Regions from separate parts of the Nonomuraea sp. NPDC049725 genome, predicted to be linked through region 1. Evidence: riboswitches for the same ligand, from Rfam matches in the RefSeq annotation. Region 1 holds a riboswitch; each other region holds the start of a gene.

The links. A riboswitch is a leader RNA that binds a small molecule or an ion and turns the genes downstream of it on or off. The one in region 1 is predicted to bind cyclic di-AMP.
Region 2: linked by a shared signal. The riboswitch ahead of AB0J53_RS20280 (hypothetical protein) and the one ahead of AB0J53_RS30250 (hypothetical protein) in region 1 are both predicted to bind cyclic di-AMP.
Region 3: linked by a shared signal. The riboswitch ahead of AB0J53_RS11725 (NlpC/P60 family protein) and the one ahead of AB0J53_RS30250 (hypothetical protein) in region 1 are both predicted to bind cyclic di-AMP.
Region 4: linked by a shared signal. The riboswitch ahead of AB0J53_RS10105 (serine hydrolase) and the one ahead of AB0J53_RS30250 (hypothetical protein) in region 1 are both predicted to bind cyclic di-AMP.

What each region holds. Positions count from the first base shown of each region.
Region 1 covers NZ_JBFANJ010000012.1:259,433-264,092, forward strand. The annotation lists gene AB0J53_RS30240 (alpha/beta fold hydrolase) at 1-287, opposite strand, end outside; gene AB0J53_RS30245 (TetR family transcriptional regulator) at 369-899, opposite strand; gene AB0J53_RS30250 (hypothetical protein) at 955-1,914, opposite strand; cyclic di-AMP (ydaO/yuaA leader) riboswitch at 1,922-2,063, opposite strand; gene galT (galactose-1-phosphate uridylyltransferase) at 2,129-3,211, opposite strand; gene AB0J53_RS30260 (DeoR/GlpR family DNA-binding transcription regulator) at 3,208-3,987, opposite strand; gene AB0J53_RS30265 (TrpB-like pyridoxal phosphate-dependent enzyme) at 4,201-4,660, opposite strand, start outside.
Region 2 covers NZ_JBFANJ010000007.1:187,748-192,407, forward strand. The annotation lists gene AB0J53_RS20260 (hypothetical protein) at 1-171, shown strand, start outside; gene AB0J53_RS20265 (rod shape-determining protein) at 177-1,145, opposite strand; gene AB0J53_RS20270 (CBS domain-containing protein) at 1,189-1,632, opposite strand; gene AB0J53_RS20275 (DUF5302 domain-containing protein) at 1,728-1,928, shown strand; cyclic di-AMP (ydaO/yuaA leader) riboswitch at 2,096-2,227, shown strand; gene AB0J53_RS20280 (hypothetical protein) at 2,396-3,190, shown strand; gene AB0J53_RS20285 (alpha/beta hydrolase) at 3,321-4,169, shown strand; gene AB0J53_RS20290 (hypothetical protein) at 4,215-4,586, opposite strand; gene AB0J53_RS20295 (hypothetical protein) at 4,629-4,660, opposite strand, start outside.
Region 3 covers NZ_JBFANJ010000004.1:117,467-122,126, reverse strand. The annotation lists gene AB0J53_RS11740 (RDD family protein) at 1-357, opposite strand, end outside; gene AB0J53_RS11735 (RDD family protein) at 470-1,747, opposite strand; gene AB0J53_RS11730 (amino-acid N-acetyltransferase) at 1,833-2,402, opposite strand; cyclic di-AMP (ydaO/yuaA leader) riboswitch at 2,669-2,816, shown strand; gene AB0J53_RS11725 (NlpC/P60 family protein) at 2,820-3,815, shown strand; gene AB0J53_RS11720 (LuxR C-terminal-related transcriptional regulator) at 3,840-4,052, opposite strand; gene AB0J53_RS11715 (cytochrome P450) at 4,275-4,660, shown strand, end outside.
Region 4 covers NZ_JBFANJ010000003.1:441,427-446,086, reverse strand. The annotation lists gene AB0J53_RS10115 (SMP-30/gluconolactonase/LRE family protein) at 1-755, opposite strand, end outside; gene AB0J53_RS10110 (TetR family transcriptional regulator) at 831-1,403, shown strand; cyclic di-AMP (ydaO/yuaA leader) riboswitch at 1,460-1,610, shown strand; gene AB0J53_RS10105 (serine hydrolase) at 1,623-2,564, shown strand; gene AB0J53_RS10100 (NADH-quinone oxidoreductase subunit N) at 2,569-3,945, opposite strand; gene AB0J53_RS10095 (NADH-quinone oxidoreductase subunit M) at 3,942-4,660, opposite strand, start outside.

The sequences.
Region 1 (4,660 bases):
TGGAGCGCGCCGGTCACGTTCACGGCGCGAGCCTCCTCGACGCCGAGGCCGAACGCGAAGCGCGCCGCGGCGTTGTAGACGTCGCGTGCCTGGGGGAGTCCGGTGAGCGGGCGGGTGAGGTCGGCGGTGACGACGTTCAGCCCGCCGGTGGCGACGCCCCGCTCGGCCAGCCACGGGGTGAGGGTGTCGGTCCGCACGGCCGCCGCCACCCGCTGCCCGCGGCCCAGCAGCTCGGCGACGAGTGCCCGGCCGACGAAGCCGGTCGCGCCGAAGACGATCGCGTCCAAGAGAGCTCCTCAATAGATCGGTCTACATATTTTCTGGGCGTGAAAAGAGCCGCCTCCGTGGCGGGGAGGCGGCCCCGGGGGTCAGCGCAGGAGCCCGGCGAGCACGGCGGCGACGCGGTCCAGCGGCTCCCGGCTGCGGTGCGCCTTGGCCAGCAGCAGCGCCCCCTCGATCAGCGCCAGGACGGTGACGGCGAGATCGTCGGCGTCCGGTCGCCCCGCGAGCCGCGTACGCAGGGCGGCCTCCCATGACGTGTAGACCTCCGAGCACGCCTGCTGGAGCGGGTCGCTGGCGGCGGCCATCTCGAGCGCCACGGTGGCCACCGGGCAGCCCTTGCGCCAGCCCGACTCCTCCAGCCGGTCGCCCAGCAGCCGCAGCACCTCGTCCACGGCCAGATCGTCGAAGGCCGACCCGATCGCCGCCCCGGCCCGCCGGATCGACTCGCCGACCAGCTGGTCCTTGCCCTCGGGGAAGTGGAAGTACAGCGACCCTCGCGGCGCCCCGCTGGCGGCGATCACCTGATTGAGCCCGGCATTGGCATAGCCGCCCGCCTCGACCAGCTCCTGGGTCGCCTCCAGGATCCGCAGCCGAGTCTCGGCCCCCTTCTTACCCATGCCGAAAAACTAGACCGATCTACATATTCTGTCAACGCCGAGCCGGCCGGCCACGTCAGTGCATCGAGATGTGGACGTGGTCGTAGTGGTTCTCGGTGATGCTGCCGCGGTTGGACATGGCGTTCCAGCCGGAGCCGTGGTTGATCCGCTGCTTCCAGATCACGTACTTGACGCCGAGCTTGTCCCGGTTCTTCACGGTCCATTCGGCGATGCGGTCGCCGAGGGCGTTGTTGGCCGCGGTGGGCATGGAGCCGCCGGCGCTCATCATGAAGTCGCAGGCCCGCCCCAGCGGATGCTCGCCGCTGGAGCCCGAGCGGAAGCACCCGACGCTGAACGGCAGCTTGAAGCTCTTCTCGATCTGCGCCTTCATCGCCCGGGTGCGGGCGGTGATGTTGTCGGTGCCGCTCGGCAGCTGCGGGGCCCAGGTGCCGTCGGAGCGCCGCCCGGTGCTGAACGGGATCAGGTCCTCCAGCTTCTTCTCGATGTCGCCGATGACGCCCTCGGCCTCGTCGCGCTGCTTGGCCACCTCGGTCGTGTCGGCGCTGAGCCGGCGGGCCAGGGCGGCGGCCGCGTCGGCGGCCTTCTTCTGCTCGTCGCGGGCGGCGGCGACGCCGGCCACGATGGCCTGCTGCTCGGCGGTGAGCTGTTCGACCACGGCCGCGCTGGCCCCGTCGGGCGGCACCATGTAGTAGGGCAGGCCCAGCGTGCCGCTCTGGTAACGAAGTCTGGCGAGCTCGCCCACCTTCAGCTGGGCGGCGGCGAGCGCCTGGTCGGCGGCGGCGAGCCGCTTCTTGGCCGCCTCGGCGGCCTCGCGGGCCTTGGCGAGCTCGACGCGTTTGGCGTTGTAGCGCTCGATGAGCTGGTCGACCTTCTTGTTGAGCTGCTTCAGGTCGCCGCGGAGCTGGCTCTCGGACGGCTTGGGCTCGGCCGCGGCCGGTGCTGACCAGGTGGCGAACGTCATCGCTGCCGCGGTGACGACGCCGATGGCAAGTCGCGTGGGGGACGCTGACGCCACGTGCGGGGTTTCCTCTCCCTCTGCCGGCCGGGTTAGCTGACGGGTTCGGGCATGGGAGTCGCTTCCCTACCACCGAAGTGGATTCACCCCAGGTGCGGATGGGTCCCCGGCTCCCGGGCAACTCGCCCGGGATTAGGCGTACACGGTGCTATGACCGCGCTTGAAGGGATAGTAGTGGTAGATCACGAGTAATGCGACATCAATCGGAAATCAATTAGTGATCTACCTGTGATCGAAGCATGCGTGCCGCCTCTTCCGGGAGCACGTCGTTGACGAAGGCTCCCATGGCCGACTCCGATCCCGCCAGGTACTTCAGCTTGCCCGGCGCCCGCCGGATGCTGAACAGCTCCAGATGAAGATAGCCCAGCTCACGGTCCTGCCGGACCGGCGCCTGGTGCCAGGCCGAGATGTACGGCATCGCGACCCCGAACAGCCCGTCCAGCGCGCGCAGCACCGAGGTGTAGAGCGGGGCGAACGCCGCCCGCTCGGCCTCCGACAGCGCCGCCAGGTCCGGCACCCGGCGATGCGGGTAAAGATGCACCTCGAACGGCCACCGCGCGGCGGCGGGCACGAACGCCGTCCACAGCTCGTTGGCGGCCACCACCCGGGTGCCCGCCTCCCGCTCGGCCGCCAGCACGTCGGCGAACAGGTTGCGCCCCGGCCGACGCCCCGCGTAGCGCCTGGCGGCGCCGAGCTGCAGCTTGGTGCGCGGCGTGACGTACGGATAGGCGTAGATCTGGCCGTGCGGGTGGAAGAGCGTGATGCCGATCTCCTCGCCCCGGTTCTCGAAGCAGAACACCTGCTCCACGCCCTCGATCGAGGACAGCTCGGCCGTGCGGTCGGCCCACGCCTCCATGACCAGCTCCACCCGGTCGTCGGAGAGCTGCGAGAACGACGAGGAGTGCTCGGAGGTGAAGCACATCACCTCGCACCGCCCCACACCCGGCCGGACCTCGCTCAGCCCGCCCACGTCCGCGTAACTGCCGAGATTGCGGGAGAACGACGGGAACCGGTTCTCGAACACGACCACGTCGTAGTCGTCCGCCGGGATCTCCGACGCCCGCTCTGCGGACGACGGGCACAGCGGGCACTCGTCGGCCGGAGGCAGGAACGTGCGCGTCTGCCGGTGCCCGGCCACCGCGATCCACTCCTCGGTCAGCGGGTCGTAGCGCAGCTCCGACGCCACCGGCCGGGGATCGAGCGGCCGCCGGTCGATCGCGCTCCGGTCGGCGTCGTCACGCCGGTCGAAGTAGATCAGCTCCCGGCCGTCGGCCAGATGGGTGATGGTGCGCTTCACTGCGAGCCCTCCGCGATGATCAGTTCGCCGGCGCGTTCGGCCAGCTCCGTACGTGCCTCCTGGGGCAGCCCGGGGTCGCTGATGACCACGTCGGCCTCGCGCAGCTCCGCGATCGTGCTGATGCCGACCGTGTTCCACTTGGTGTGGTCGGCGGGCACGACCAGCCGGTGCGCGGCGTTGACCAGCTCCCGGTCGGTCTCGGACTCCAGCAGGTTGGGCGTGGTGAACCCGGCCCGCACGCTCATCCCGTGCACCCCCAGGAACAGGGTGTCCACGTGCAGGCGCCGGATCGCGGCCACGGCCACCGGGCCGACGAGCGCGTCGGAGGGGGTGCGGACGCCGCCGGTGAGCACGACCGTGCGATCGGCGCGCGGATTGCGGTGGAAGACCTCGGCCACGGGGATCGAGTTGGTGATGACGGTCAGCTCCGGCACCCCGATCAGGTGACGGGCCAGCGCCCACGTCGTGGTGCCGGCCGACAGGGCGACCGCGGTGCCGGGCCGGACGAGCTGGGCGGCGCGCCGCGCGATGGACTCCTTCTCCTGCTGCTGGCGGGCCGACTTGGCGGTGAACCCCGGCTCCTCGGTCGAGCCGGGGCCGAGCGTCGTGGCACCGCCGTGCACCTTCTCCAGCAGCCCGCGCTCGGCGAGCACCTCCAGGTCGCGGCGGATCGTCATGTCGGAGACGCCGAGCTCGCGCACGAGCTCGGCCACCCGGACCCCGCCTGCGCTGCGGACGCGTTCGAGAATCGCCTGCTGACGCTGCTGTGCGAGCACGCCCCCGCTCCTTCCAACAGATTCCACCAAATTATGACACGAATATGTTGGGGAATGTTAGGTCACCGGGACGCTTGTCCAGCGCCCCGATGCGGGAGACATTGAGAGAGCCCCATCACCAGGAGGGATGCGACATGGCCAAGCGCGCACGCAAGGGCAAGGCACGCAAGAAGAAGAAGGCCAACCACGGCAAGCGCCCCACGGCGCGCTGACTCACCCGGGCAGCTCGCTCAGCGCCTCGTCGATCCGCTCCTGCGGCAGCGTGAAGTCCGTCATCTCGCCCGACAGGTAGCGGTCGTAGGCGGCGAGGTCGAAGTGCCCGTGCCCGCACAGCGCCGTCAGGATGACCTTCGCCTCGCCGCTCTCGGCGCACCGCCGCGCCTCGGCGATGGTCTCGGCCAGCGCGTGCGTCGGCTCCGGCGCGGGCACGATGCCCTCCGTCCTGGCGAACGTCACCCCGGCCTCGAAGCACTCGGTCTGCGACCGGGTCACCGCCTCGAACAGCCCGAGCTCGTACAGGTGCGACAGCAACGGCGACATCCCGTGATAGCGCAGCCCGCCGGCGTGGATCGGGTCGGGCACGAACCCGTGGCCGAGCGTGTGCATCTTGAGCAGCGGCGTCAGCCCGGCCGTGTCGCCGAAGTCGTAGGCGTAACGGCCGCGCGTGAACGAC
Region 2 (4,660 bases), on a different contig from region 1:
CTGGCCGACGAGCTCACGCTGGCGCTGCCGCCGCTGGCGGGCGTCGACTACAAGGACCCGCGCGCCCCGCAGAACCTCGTCCCGATCGGCGGCCTGGAGAAGCTGCTGCGCCACCATCTGGGCGACCCGCGCCTGCTCTACCGGGCGTTGCGCACGGCCTCCCAGGAGTAGACCGGCTAGGGCGTGCGTCCGGGCCGTCGGCGGTCGACGTAGCGGGCCAGGCCCAGGGCGACGGTCTCGACCGGCTGGTCGGCGCGGCGGACCGGGATGGCCAGGGCGGTGCGCAGCCGCCGGGCCAGGCCGCGCAGCAGGGAGCCGCCACCCGCGAGCGTGGCGCCGCGCTCGCCGAGGTCCGCGGCCAGCTCGGGCGGGCAGTGCTCCACGGCGCGGCTGGCGGCCCGGACGATCGCGTCGACCGGCTGCCTGGTCGCCTCGTAGAGATCGTGCACCGGGACCGCGACCACGCGCTCGCACCCGGTCTCCGGGTCGCGGCCGTGGACGAGGACCTGGCGGTGCAGCGGCTTCCAGGCGGTTCCGGCGTCGCGTTTGACCGCCTCGGCCTCGCTCTCGCTGATGAGGATGCCGTGCCGGTGTTCGACGAGGCGGGCGATGGCGCGGTTCATGTCGTCGCCGCCGACGCCGGTGGACGCGGCCGTCACCACGTCGCCGCCCGCCAGGACGGCGATCCTGGTGAGGCCGGGGCCGATGTCGACGACCATCGCGCCGGCGGGCTCGTCCAGCGCCACTCCGGCCCCGAGGGCCACCGCCAGCGCGTGCGGCACGAGGACCACGCCGCGCGCGTCGGCCTCGTACGCCAGGTCGCCGAGCGTCCGCGCGACGATCGGCGAGCAGCCGTCGGGCAGGGCCATGACCAGGCGCGGCCTGGTGAACTTGTGCACCCTGTGCACGAAGTGGCGGATGAGGAGCCGGGCCAGCTCGGGGTCTCCCGGCATGCCGCCGCGCACCGGCCAGCAGGTGTCGCCGCAGCAGACGGCCTGGGCGCCGAACCTGACAGCCCGGCCCGTCTCGGGACTTCGCGCGACGGCCGTGGGCTCGTTGAGCACGATGCCCCGGCCTCGTGCGTGGATCTGGGTGCTGACACTGCCGAGATCGATCGCGAGATCCCGGCCGAGCGGGCTCACCATGACCGGAATCTGCCCGCCATCGGGTCAAGGCAACACCAAGGAGCTAGTGCGGCAGCGACTGGCCCATCAGCGCCTGGAGCGTGACGCCGCCCAGCAGGGCGCCGTCGTCGACGACGGCGACGAGCGGGCTGTGCGTGCGGGCCATGAGCGCGGCCAGCTCCAGCAGGGTGGCGTCGCCGTCGGCGATGGGCAGCTCGCGCGGCTGCTCGGGCAGGGTCTCGCGGACCGTGCGCTCGCCGAGGCCGCGCATGAACGCGTCGGCGTGCTCCTCGTCGACGACCCTGGCCAGGGCGGGGTCGTCGAGGCAGTAGCGGGGGACGGCCAGGCGCAGCACCTGGGTGCCGGGCAGGATCGTGCGCGGACGGCCGTCGTCGTCGAGCACGATGAGCCCCGGCAGCCCGTGCTCGGCCAGCAGCCGGGCGGCGTCGGCCGCGCGGGTGTCGAGCGTCACGGTCGGGAAGTCGCTGACGAGATCGCGTGCGCGCACAGGCTCACCCTAACCGCTGGGCGGCCGTCCCGGTTTCGCGCCGTGTGGGCGATCGTGCGAAGCTGTGTACGTCCCTCAACACCAGGAGGTCCTCCATGGCGGAAACACCGGAGCCGGAAGTCAGCGAGACTCCCGAGGACGAGATGAAGCGCAAGTTCCGCGAGGCGCTGGAGCGCAAGCGCAACCAGGCCGCGGGCACGAGCGCGGGTGGCAGGGGCGCCGACGCCGCGAAGATTCACGGGGCACACGGGCCGGCTGCCAGCAAGCGATCTTTCAGGCGCAAGAGCGGCGGCTGAGATCCTGGCGTTTCAGGGGGGTACGGCAATGCCGTGCCCCCCCTTTTCTTGACCCTCCTAGGTAGATCTTCGCCTGATTCATGGTGTTACCTTTGCGTTTGTCCGGTTTGGCATATACATTGGGTGGCGTTACCAGGTGGTGACCTAGCCCTTCACCAGGAAGAGGCGGCCACCTGGCGCCGAATCCCTCACGGGAACCGGGGACCCAACTTCTGGGGTGAATCCGGCCCTCGCGGCCGGTAGGGCATCTCCACGCCCGAACCCGTCAGCTAACCCGGTAGGCGAGATGGAGAGGACACCCTACCTGTGATGTACCGCTGCGTCGTACCCCCAGCCCGCGCCCGCTGAGCGGCACCACTTCCCCGAACTTCTCGCGCTCCGCGTAGCGACCGTTTGGCGTTCTGCCCGGCTACGCCCTTCTGAGTGAGCGCTTTTCCCCATTGCCTAACAAAGGACTTTACTTTTTCATGTCTGCTCGTATCGGCATGCGTTCCTTCGCCCTGCTCACCGCCACCGCCGCCGGCGCCCTCGCCTTCGGGGCCGGCGCCGCCCACGCCGACGTCGACGAGAGCCAGAAGGTGCTGCTGAAGGGCGCGACCACCGCGTCCTACTTCTGGGACGACTCCTCCGGCCGCGCCGGTGACACGGGTCTGCCCGCCAGTGGCAAGCCCATGCAGAAGGGCCTGGCCGCCAGCCCGAGCTGGCCGCTGATGACCGAGGGCTACGTCGTCTACAAGGGCAAGAAGATGCCCTTCTTCGTGGGTGACCGCGGTCCCGGCAACCCGTCCAACAACGGCGTCATGCTCGACCTGGACGCCAAGACGTTCGCCGAGCTGACCGGCGGCAAGTTCAACTCCAACACGCTGATGGTCGACGGCAACGGCGGCAAGGGCCACATCGAGGTCCAGTACGTCATCACCAAGTGGGGCGACGGCGTGGGCAAGAAGAACCACCCCGTGGCCTTCTCGACCGGCGCCTGGTCGCGCGTGGACCGCAACCCGGCCCAGCCGCCGACCATCCTGGCCGAGAAGAAGACCGAGGAGAACAAGCCCCGCGTCGAGGCTCCCGGCAGCGGCGGCGTCGCCCCGGCCGCGTACACCGCGAGCGAGCGCCCCGCGGGCGGCGGCTCCAAGCCCGCCGCCGCGGCGGCCGGCGAGGAGACCGGTGGCGTCGGCGGCGCCGTGCTGGCCGGCGGTCTCGCCCTGGCCGGTGGCGGCGTGATCCTGGGCCGTGACCGTCTCCGCAAGCTGATGGGCCGCTGACCCTGACGGGCAGCTGACCCAGCCAGGAGCTCAGGCGTCCGAGCCGTCCCCCGGCCGGGCGCCTGAGCCTTCCGCAGGGGAGGCCGGGCGCGCTTTACGCGGGACGAATTAGAAGGTAATTCTAGTATCCGTGACCACCCACGCCTCGGCGAACGGCATCGACCTCGCCTACGAGAGCTTCGGCTCACCTGACGGGCGCCCGCTCCTGCTCATCATGGGGCTGGGCGCCCAGCTCATCCACTGGGACGACGACCTCTGCACGGCCCTGGCCGACCAGGGGCATCACGTCGTCCGGTTCGACAACCGCGACGCCGGTCTGTCCACGCACTTCCACGAGGCGGGCGTGCCCGACTTCCGGGGCGCCGCCCCGTACCTGCTGGACGACATGGCCGACGACGCCGCCGGGCTCATGGACGCGCTCGGCTGGCCCGCGGCGCACGTCATGGGCGCGTCGATGGGCGGCATGATCGCCCAGACGCTGGCCATCCGCCACCCGGAACGGGTGCTCACCCTCACCTCGATCATGTCGACCACCGGCCCCGCGGTCGCCCCGCCGACCGAGGCCGCGGGCGCGGTGCTGTTCGGCGCGCCGCCGGCCGACCGGGAGGCGGTCCTGGAGCAGGCGCTCAAGACCTGGTCGGTGATCGGCTCGCCGGGCTACGAGATGGACCGCGAGCGCGTCCTGCGGCTGGCCGGCCTGGCCTTCGACCGCTGCTTCGACCCGCCGGGCACGGCCCGCCAGCTCGCCGCGATCATGGCCTCCGGCGACCGCACCGAGGGCCTGGCGGCCGTCAAGGTGCCGACGCTGGTCGTGCACGGCGAGGACGACCAGCTCGTCCCGGTCGAGGGCGGGCGCGCCACGGCGGCGGCCATCGAGGGGGCCGAGCTGCTGACGTTCCCCGGCATGGGGCACGACCTTCCCCGCGCGCTCTGGCCCGGGATCGTCGCCGCCGTGACGCGGCTCACCTCCCGCGTGTGACGGTGGCTCGTGCCCGCCGACGCCCCGGGCACGAGCCACCGGGTCTCAGACCTCCAGCTTCTCCTCGATGGCCCGGAGCTGGTGCCTGGCCAGGGCCAGATTGGCCCGGCTCCGGTCGAGGGCCAGGTAGAGGAACAGGCCCTTGCCGCCGCGCCCGGTCAGCGGCCGGATGATGTGATACTGGCCGCTGAGCGAGATGAGGATGTCCTCGATCGCGTCCTTGAGCCCGAGCGAGTCCATCGTGCGCAGCTTGGCCTTGACGACCTCGGTGTTGCCGGCCGCCGCCACCTGGAGGTCCAGGTCCTTGGAGCCGCCGAGCGTGCCCAGCGCCATGCCGCTGCCGTGGTCGACGATCGCCGCGCCGATCGAGCCGTCGATCGTCATCATCTCCTTGAGCGAGATGTCCATGCCGGCCATGTCGTCCTCCGTTCGTTGTGATCGTCCCGGCGTGAGCGATCCTCACGCCAGTTCTTCCAGCGCCTTCCTCAGCC
Region 3 (4,660 bases), on a different contig from region 1:
AATGCCCATCAGCATGGCAGGCGCCGGATAGAGCAGGGCGCGTTTCAGCCGGACCCGCGCCGGAAGACCCTCCGGGTCCACCCGAATCCCCATGATCGCCTTGCCGAAGGTGCGCCCACCCCGGGAAAGTGCGACCCAGTCATAGACCGTATAACCCAGGCCGGCGCCCACCCACGCGAACACGCCGGGCAGCCGCCCCTCGAACGCGTCCAGCACCCCGACAGTCCGGAAGACGCCCCATAGCGCAATGAACAGAATGTAATAGAAGACTCCGAACACGAGCGCTTCAATGAGGCGGGCGACGAGCCGTTCCCACCATTCCGCCGGCAGCACGCCGGTCTCGGGTGTCGCGGCCATAACCTCACCTCGTCCGTTCGGCGGCCCTCGGCGTCCCCCCATTCTGGTACGGCTCGTACACACAAAACAGAGGCCGGCGGGATGCCGGCCCCTGTTTCGCTGTTGCTGAGACTTACTTGATCTTGACCACCACGGTGTTCGCGAACTTGTCGGCGAACGTCTGCTGCAGCGGCTTGTCCCAGAGCTGGGAAGCCGCGTTCAGCAGAACGAGGACGCCACCGAGAAGCGGACCGAGAAGCGGGATGACGCCCAGGACGTAGCCGCCCCAGGTCCCGCCGGCCCGCTTGAGCGCGGCGTCGTTGGGCAGCCCGCCGGACGGCATCGCATGACCCACCTGGACGACCTTGATGCCCATGACCATCTTGCCGACGGTCTGGCCGCTCATCTTCGTCATGAAGAAGTCGTAGGCCACGTAGAGCGCGGCCAGGAGGAGGTACTGGATGACGCCGACGAAGAAGGAGCTCGCGATACCCGTCGTGACGCCGGTGACCGAGTTGTAGCTGACGACGAAGAAGATGCCCAGGATGAGGTTGATGATGAAGTAGACGACGCCGAAGATCAGGCCGTCGACGATCCTCGCCACCAGGCGCTGCCACCACTCCGCCAGCGGCGCGGGGGCGCCGGGCGGCTGGATGCCCACCGGCTGGCCGTACTGCTGCCCGTACTGGGGCTGGCCGTAACCCTGCTGCTGACCGTAGGCGGGCTGGCCGTACTGCTGCTGCCCGTACTGGGGCTGCTGACCGTACTGCTGCTGCCCGTAGCCCTGCTGCTGGCCGTAGTCGGGCTGACCGTACTGCTGCTGGCCGTAGCCCGGCTGCGACTGCGGCTGCTGGCCGTAGCCAGGCTGGGACTGGGGCTGCTGGCCGTAAGCCTGCTGCTGACCGTAGTCCGGCTGGCCGTACTGCGGCTGCTGGCCGTAACCCGGCTGCGACTGCGGCTGCTGGGCGTAACCCTGGCCGTAGTCGGGCTGCGACTGCGGCTGCTGACCATATTGCTGCTGCTGGCCGTAGTCGGGCTGGCCGTACTGGGGCTGCTGACCCGACGGGGGCTGCTGGCCATAACCCGGCTGGGACTGCGGCTGCTGACCGTACTGCGGCTGCTGGCCGTAGCCCTGCTGCTGACCGTAGTCCGGCTGGCCGTACTGCGGCTGCTGACCGTAACCCTGCTGCTGGCCGTAGCCCTGCTGGGGCTGCTGGCCGTACTGGGGCTGCTGGCCGTAACCCTGCTGCTGACCGTAGGGGGGCTGCTGGCCGTAGGGGTCGTCCACGCGGTAGCCGACGACCGTCGCGTCGGGGTCGGGCTGCCCTTGGGGGCGTCCTGCGTTCTGGCCGTATTCAGGGGAGTTCTCGGGGGAATCGTCCTGTGGATACGGCGGCTGTCCTGTGCTCACCGTGTCACCTCGCTTCGAGTGCGCATGTGGCACGTGTCAGGGCACATGCCTGTCCTGCCCAACGTATCGACATAGGTATCAACAATCACCTTTCTCGGCAGTCAAGGTCCGCGTCACCCGCTGTCAAGTGGAGCAGCATGCGTGTGTTGCCCAGGGTGTTCGGCTTGACGTGTTCGAGGTCGAGGAACTCCGCGACGCCCTCGTCGTACGAGGCCAGGAGTTCGGCGTACACCTCGGGTGAGACGGGCGTGCCCTGGATCGTACGGAACCCGTGCCTCGCGAAGAAGTCCACCTCGAAAGTGAGACAAAATACACGTTCCAGCCCAAGCTCCCGAGCGGTCCTGATGAGAGCCGAGACCACGCGATGGCCGATGCCGAAACCCCGGGCCGAGGGGTGCACGGCCACGGTGCGGATCTCGGCCAGATCCTCCCAGAGCACGTGCAGCGCGCCACAGCCGACGACCTCGCCGCCCCGCTCGGCCACCCAGAACTCCTGGACGTCCTCGTACAGCGTGACGGTGGCCTTCTCCAGCATCTTGCGCCCGACGCCGGCGTAGGTGTCGACCAGGAGCTTGATCGCCCTGACGTCCCTGGTCCGCGCGCGCCTGACGAGCACTTCGGTCTCGGGGACCGCTAGCTCGGCGACCTGCTCCATGGCCATCCAGAGTACAGACCCCATTACGGCTCGACCCAAACTCCCGGACCGTCACTGTGCGTGCACGCTCCGGATTGCACGATTCCTACAGTTTCACGATCGGGCGAACTTGGGGCAAAGAGGGCATAAAGTCTTTTCTGTACGGCTCGCCACGAGATCACCTTGTGACCCGTCGGTTGTGAAACCTCTACAGACTCGGCAGTTCCGGTTGAGCAGGAACCAGGAGTGCATTAGTGTCCAGCGACGATGTCACCCGCGCACACCGCGCGGTCGACACGCCCAATCCCCGCGAGGGGAGCCGGGGACCCGCCGGCGGCGTCAACCCGCTGCCAGGGGTGAATCCGAGCCACGCTCGGTAGGGCTGCTCCGGCCCGAACCCGTCAGCTAACCCGGTAGGCGTCAACGGAAGGAGCTTGGTTGGACAGGCGCTCTGGCAAGAAGCGATTCGGTGTCGTCGGCTTGGCCGCCGTGGCCGCACTGGTCCTCGCTCTGCCCTTGGGCTCACCAGCCTCCGCCGACCCCAAGCCTTCGCTCAAGGAGCTCTCCGAGCAGGTCGAGGAGATGCACCTGGAGATCGAGACGCTGGCCGAGCAGTACAACGGCCAGCGGGAGAAGCTCAAGACGGCCCAGAAGGCCGCCGACAACGCCAAGAAGACGCTGGCCGCCAGCGAGGCCGAGCTGGCCGACAAGCGCTCCAAGGCGATCCTGCTCGCGCAGACCACCTACATCAACGGCGGCCTGTCGGGCACCCTGGCGTTCGTCAACTCCGACGACCCCGAGGGCTACCTCGACCTGGCGGCCACCAACTACGCGATCCAGCAGCAGCAGGGCGAGGAGATCCTCCAGCTCACCAAGGCGATGCAGGCGGCCGAGCGGGCCCGCGCCGGCGCCAAGGCCCGCATCACCGAGGTCTCGAAGATCGTCAAGGACCTCGACGCCAAGCGCGACCGGATCGTCAAGCTCGTCGGCAAGGTCGAGAGCAGCCTGTTCAGGCGCGCACTCGGCGAGGCCGGCCGGCCGGGCACCCCGGCGGTCAAGGTCAACCTGCCGATCCCCGGCTCGGGCAAGGCTGCCCAGGCCGCCAAGTGGGCGCTCACCCAGCAGCTCAAGCCGTACATCTGGGGCGCCGAAGGGCCGCGCGGCTACGACTGCTCCGGTCTGGTGATGGCCGCCTACCAGCAGGTGGGCATCTCGCTGCCGCACTACACCGGTGACCAGTGGACCGCCGGCCGGCACATCTCCAAGGAGGAGCTGCGCGCGGGCGACCTGGTGTTCTTCTACAACGACCTGCACCACGTGGGCATCTACCTGGGCGGCGGCATGATGGTGCACGCGCCGCGCACCGGCGACGTGGTGCGGATCGCGTCCATCGCCCGGCGCCCCTTCGCCGGAGCCGTCCGCATCGCCGACTAGCGGCGCCAGAGCCGGCCAGCGGCGTTAGATGAGCTGCCTGCGGGCGGCCCAGGCCACCGCCTCGATCGCGGTGGCCACGCCTATGCGGTCGCAGATGCCGCGCAGTCTTCGCCGCACGGTGCGACCGCTGATGTCAAGGCGTCGGCCGACCCGGTCCACGGTGACGCCCTTGGCCAGTTCGGCCAGCAACGCCAGGTCGGCACGGCTCAGTTCAACGCCTTCTGTGAGCACATCCATCGGGAGCCCTCCCCCCACCAGCACCACCCGGAGACGTCTAGGGCCCGACCGGAGCGGCACATCCTCGCAGACGGTAAACGCATCCAGGAAAGGTCGTCAAGCACGAAATTCGCCGCACTTGACCTCCTCCGTTGACATGATCCGTTGTATGTGAAGTACTCGCCATATGTCGGCACTTATCGGAGCATGATGATCGATCACAGCGATCCTGACTACGCTCCTTTGACGCCAACGGACATGCTCGGGTTCGATCCATCCGACCCCGGCTTCCTGCGCGACCCGTACACCCGTTACCGCGAGCTGCGCGAGAGCGACGCGCTGCTGCGGACCCGCGGCGGGCTCCTCGTCGCCACCACGCACGAGCTCTGCTCCGCGGTGCTGCGTGACGCCCGGTTCGGCCACGGCCCCCCGCCCGACGGCGAGCCGCCCCGCTCGTTCCTGATGATGAACCCGCCGGACCACACCCGGCTGCGCGGCCTGGTCAGCCGGGCCTTCACCCCGGGCATGATCAGGCGGCTGCGCCCGCGGATCGAGGCCATCACCGCCGGGCTCCTCGACGCGCTGCCCGACGAGGCCGACCTGATGAGCGCGTTCGCCTACCCGCTGCC
Region 4 (4,660 bases), on a different contig from region 1:
TGGTAGGCGTGGATGGACCGGCCGACGGCGGCCCACAGGCGGCCGGTGTCGTCGAGCCGCATGCCGTCGTAGCTGCCGTCGGCGTCGCCCTGCTGCTCGGCGAACACCTTGCCGCCGGTGAGCGTGCCGTCGCGGGTGACCTCGAAGACGCGGACGTGGCGGCGCTCGGTGTCGGCGACGTAGAGCAGCCGCTCGTCGGGGGAGAACGCCAGGCCGTTGGGGCGGGCGAAGTCGCCGGCCACCATGCTCACCTCGCCGCTGCCGGGGTCGATCCGGTAGACGTGGCAGCCGTCGATCTCCGGCTCGGCCCGGTGGCCCTCGTAGTCGCCGAGGATGCCGTAGGGCGGGTCGGTGAACCAGACGGACCCGTCGGAGCGCACGACGGCGTCGTTGGGGCTGTTGAGCCGCTTGCCGCGCCACCGGTCGGCGAGCACGGTGACGGAGCCGTCGTGCTCGGTGCGGGTCACCCGGCGGGCGCCGTGCTCGCAGGAGATCAGCCGGCCCTCGCGGTCGAGGGTGTTGCCGTTGACGTAGCCGGCCGGTTGGCGGAAGGGGCCCACGGTGCCGGTCAGCTCGTCCCAGCGCAGCATCCGGTCGTTGGGGATGTCGCTCCAGACCAGGTAGCGGCCCGCGGGGACGTAGACGGGCCCTTCGGCCCAGCGGGTGCCCCGGTGGAGGCGCTCCAGGTTGCGGTCACCGGTGACGTCGGCGATGCGGCGGTCGAACGCCTCGAACTCCACGGGGATGAGGTCCACCCGCTCTTCTTACCAAGATCTGCCCCGCCCGGCCAGCACCTTTTTGACCACAAGCGTTGGTCTACACTTGTTGGCATGGCGTTCACGGAAAGGTCCGAGGCCACGCGCACGGCGATCCTCGGCGCGGCCCGCAAGCTCTTCGCCGAGCAGGGGTTCGCGGGCACCACCATCCGGAAGGTGGCCTCGCTGGCCGGCGTCGACCCGTCCATGGTGATGCGCTACTACGTCAACAAGGAGGGTCTCTTCCGCGCCGCGGTGGACCTGCGGCTCAACCTGGAGGAGCTGCCCGCGCCGCCGCGCGAGCGCCTCGGCGAGGCGATGGCGCGCCACTTCCTGTCCCGCTGGGAGGGCGACCTGTCGGACGAGGCGATCATGCTGCTGCTGCGCTCGTCGTCCACGAACGCGCTGGCGGCGCAGAGCATGCGCGACGTGTTCACCTCCCAGGTCGCCTCGTTCGTCGGCCGGGCGCTCGGCTGCGGGCCGGAGGAGGCGGCGCGGCGGGCCGGGCTGGTGAGCACGCAGCTGCTCGGGCTGGCCTTCACCCGTTATGTCGTACGGCTGCCACCCGTGGTCGCGATGTCCGCCGAGGAACTGGCGCGCAGCGTGGGGCCGGTGGTGCAACACTATTTGACGGGCGATTTGCCATAGTTTGTCAAGTTTCGTACCTTATGCGCGCAATGCCCGGACCGTGGGCCCGTTCGCGGGGCCCGCGGCCGCCGAATCCGCGTCACGCGGAACCGGGGACCCACTCTCTCGTGGGGTGAATCGGCGCGCCGGCTCCCCCCGGCCGCGCCCGTAGGGCACTTCCAGGCCCGAACCCGTCAGCTAACCCGGTAGGCGGCATGGAAGCAAGGAGCACAGCCCCTCATGCCCACCTCCCTCTTCTCCAGCGCCCGGCCGCGCCGCTGGGGCCGCGCCCTGGCCGGCGCCGCCCTCGCCGCCGGCGTCCTGACGACCGGCACGACCGCCGCCCAGGCGGCCACACCCGTCACCACAGCCACCACGGCCACCACAGCCTCTTTCGCCGGCCCGGCGTCGTACGCGCCCGCTGACGCGCCCGCCGTGCTCGGGCGGGCCGCACTGGTCGTCGACACGTCCACCGGCGAGGTCCGCTACAGCAAGGACGCCGGCGAGCGCCTTCCCGTGGCGAGCCTGACCAAGATGATGACCGCCCACGTCGTGCTCCAGGAGGCCGACCCGGCCGACGTCGTCGAGGTGACGGCCGAGGACGTGCGCTACGCGGCCCGGGGCGGCGCGGCCGTCGCCGGGCTGCGCGCCGGTGACCGGCTGCCGGTGCGGGACGTGCTCCACGCCCTGATGCTGCCGTCCGGCGCGGACGCCGCCCACGTGCTGGCGCGCACGTACGGGCCGGGTGTCGAGGGGTTCGTCGGGAAGATGAACGCGGCCGCCCGCGAGCTGGGCATGGCCGACACCCTGTACGTCAACGCCGACGGCATGCCCACGAACGGCGGCGGCCACTCCACGGCGGCCGACCAGGCACGGCTGGCCGAGGCGGTGCTGGGGAACGAGACGCTGAAGTCGATCACCTCGACGCGCCACCACTCGGTCGAGGCGACGAGTGAGCACGGCTCCTACTCGTGGCGCAACACCAACCGGCTGCTCGCCCAGCCGGGCGCGGTCGGCGTGAAGACCGGCTACACGCGCGCCGCCGGTTACACGCTGGCGTTCGCCGCCGAGCGGGACGGCCGGCTGCTGGTCGGGGTGATCCTCGGCGAGAGCGACTCCGGCCGCCGCTTCGACACCGCCCAGGCGCTGCTCGACTGGGCCGCCACCGCCGGGAAGGCGTGACGGCTCAGGCGGCCCGGCCGAGCAGGACGCCGCCGCCCACCCCGAGAGCGAGCGAGGCGACGGCCGCCACGCAGGCGACCGCGCGCGCCAGGCCCGGGGGCGGCGCGGCCGGCGGGTCGCCGCGGAACACCACAGCGACCCAGCGCAGGTAGTAGTACAGGCTCGCCACGGTGTTGACCAGGACGAGCACGGCCAGCCAGGCGTAACCGCCGTCCCACGCGGCGGCGAACACGAGCACCTTGGCGACGAACACGGCGGCGGGCGGGATGCCCGCGAACCCGAGCAGGCACACCACGAGCGCCAGCCCGAGCCCCGGCGCGGCCCGCCCCAGCCCTCGGTAGCCGTCGAGCGTGCCGCGCCCGGTGGCGGCCACCACGGCGAACGCGCCCACGTTCGTGACCGCGTAGGCGGCCAGGTAGAACAGCACGGCGGGGCGGGCGAGCGCGGTGTGCTGGGCGACCGCGACCGGCACGAGCACGTACCCGGCCTGGCTGATCGTGGAGTAGGCGAGCAGGCGGCGCACATCGTCCTGGTGGAAGGCGGCCAGGTTGCCGAGCGTCATCGTGGCGGCGGCGACGATCGCGACGAGGACGTCCCACCCGCCGGGCCCGAGCTCGTCCGCGACGCGCAGCAGCGCCGCCAGCGCGCCGATCTTGGGCACGGTGGTGACGAACGCGGCGACGGCGACGGGGGCGCCCTCGGCCACGTCCGGCACCCAGAAGTGCGCGGGCACCCCGCCCGCCTTGAACAGCAGCCCCGCCAGCAGCAGCACCACACCGCAGGCCGCCGCCGCGCCGGGCGCGAGCGCGAGCGCCGCCCCGGCCGCCCGGTAGCCGGTGGCGCCCGCCAGGCCGTACAGGAGGGTGACGCCGGCCAGCATCAGCACGCCCAGGAACGCGCCCATCAGGTAGTACTTGAGCGCCGCCTCGGTGCCCGGCGCGTCCTTGCCGAACCCGGCGAGCGCGTAGGCCGGGATGCTCGCCAGCAGGTACGCCGGGACGAGGACGAGCAGGTCACCGGCCCCGGCCAGCAGCACCGAGCCGAGGGCGGCGAGCATGACGAGCACGTACGCCTCGGCCTCGCGGCGGTGCCCGCGCGCCTCGGCGGCCACCAGGGCGATCACCAGGAGCGTGCCGCCCGCCACGACGGCGCGGGCCGCCTGGGTGAGGGCGTCGGGCGCGTACGAGCCGAACGCGGCGCCCCCGGTGGCGGTCACGGTGGCGGTGACGGTTGCGGCCAGGGCGGCGGCGAGCGCGGCGGCGCAGATCCACGCGACCGCGCGCTGCCGCCCGCGCGGCACGAACATGCCGGTGAGCAGCCCGGCGACCGCCCCGGCCAGCAGGAGCAGCTCGGGCAGCAGCGCGGCCGGGTCGTCGTTCACCGGCCGGCCAGCGAGGAGAGCGCGGCGGCGGCGGGCTCGATGAGGTCCAGCAGCCACCGGGGCGCGACGCCGATGAGCACCGACAGCGCCAGCAGCGGCGCCACGGCGGCGGTCTCGGCGGGCCGCAGGTCGGTGACGCGGCCGGTGAGCTCGCCCGGCCCGCCGAGCAGCACCCGTTGCAGGGCGCGCAGGAACAGCGCGGCGGTGATGAGGATGCCGAGCACGGCTGCGGCGCCCAGGACGACGGCCCCGGCGCCGATCACGCCGACGAAGATCTGGAACTCGGCGATGAACCCGGAGAACCCGGGCAGCCCCAGCGACGCGAACGCGGCCACGGCCAGCAGCGCGGCGAACACCGGGGCGCGTCCCGCGACGCCGCCGAACCGGTCCATGTCGTACGTGCCGGCCCGGTCCCACAGGACGCCGGTGAGCAGGAACAGCGCCCCGGTGATGAGGCCGTGGCTGACCATCTGGGTGACCGCCCCGGACACGGCCAGCTCCCCGGCCCGCCCGCCGCCCGGCGCCAGCCCGGCGGCGCCGAGGGCGAGCACGACGTAGCCCATGTGGTTGACCGAGGTGTAGGCGACGAGCCGCTTGAGGTTCGGCTGGGCGAGCGCGACCAGCGCCCCGTACAGCACGCTGACCAGCCCGATCGCCATGATCAGCCACGCGTGGGCGCGCCAGGCGTCGGGCAGCGCGGGCATGGCGACGCGGG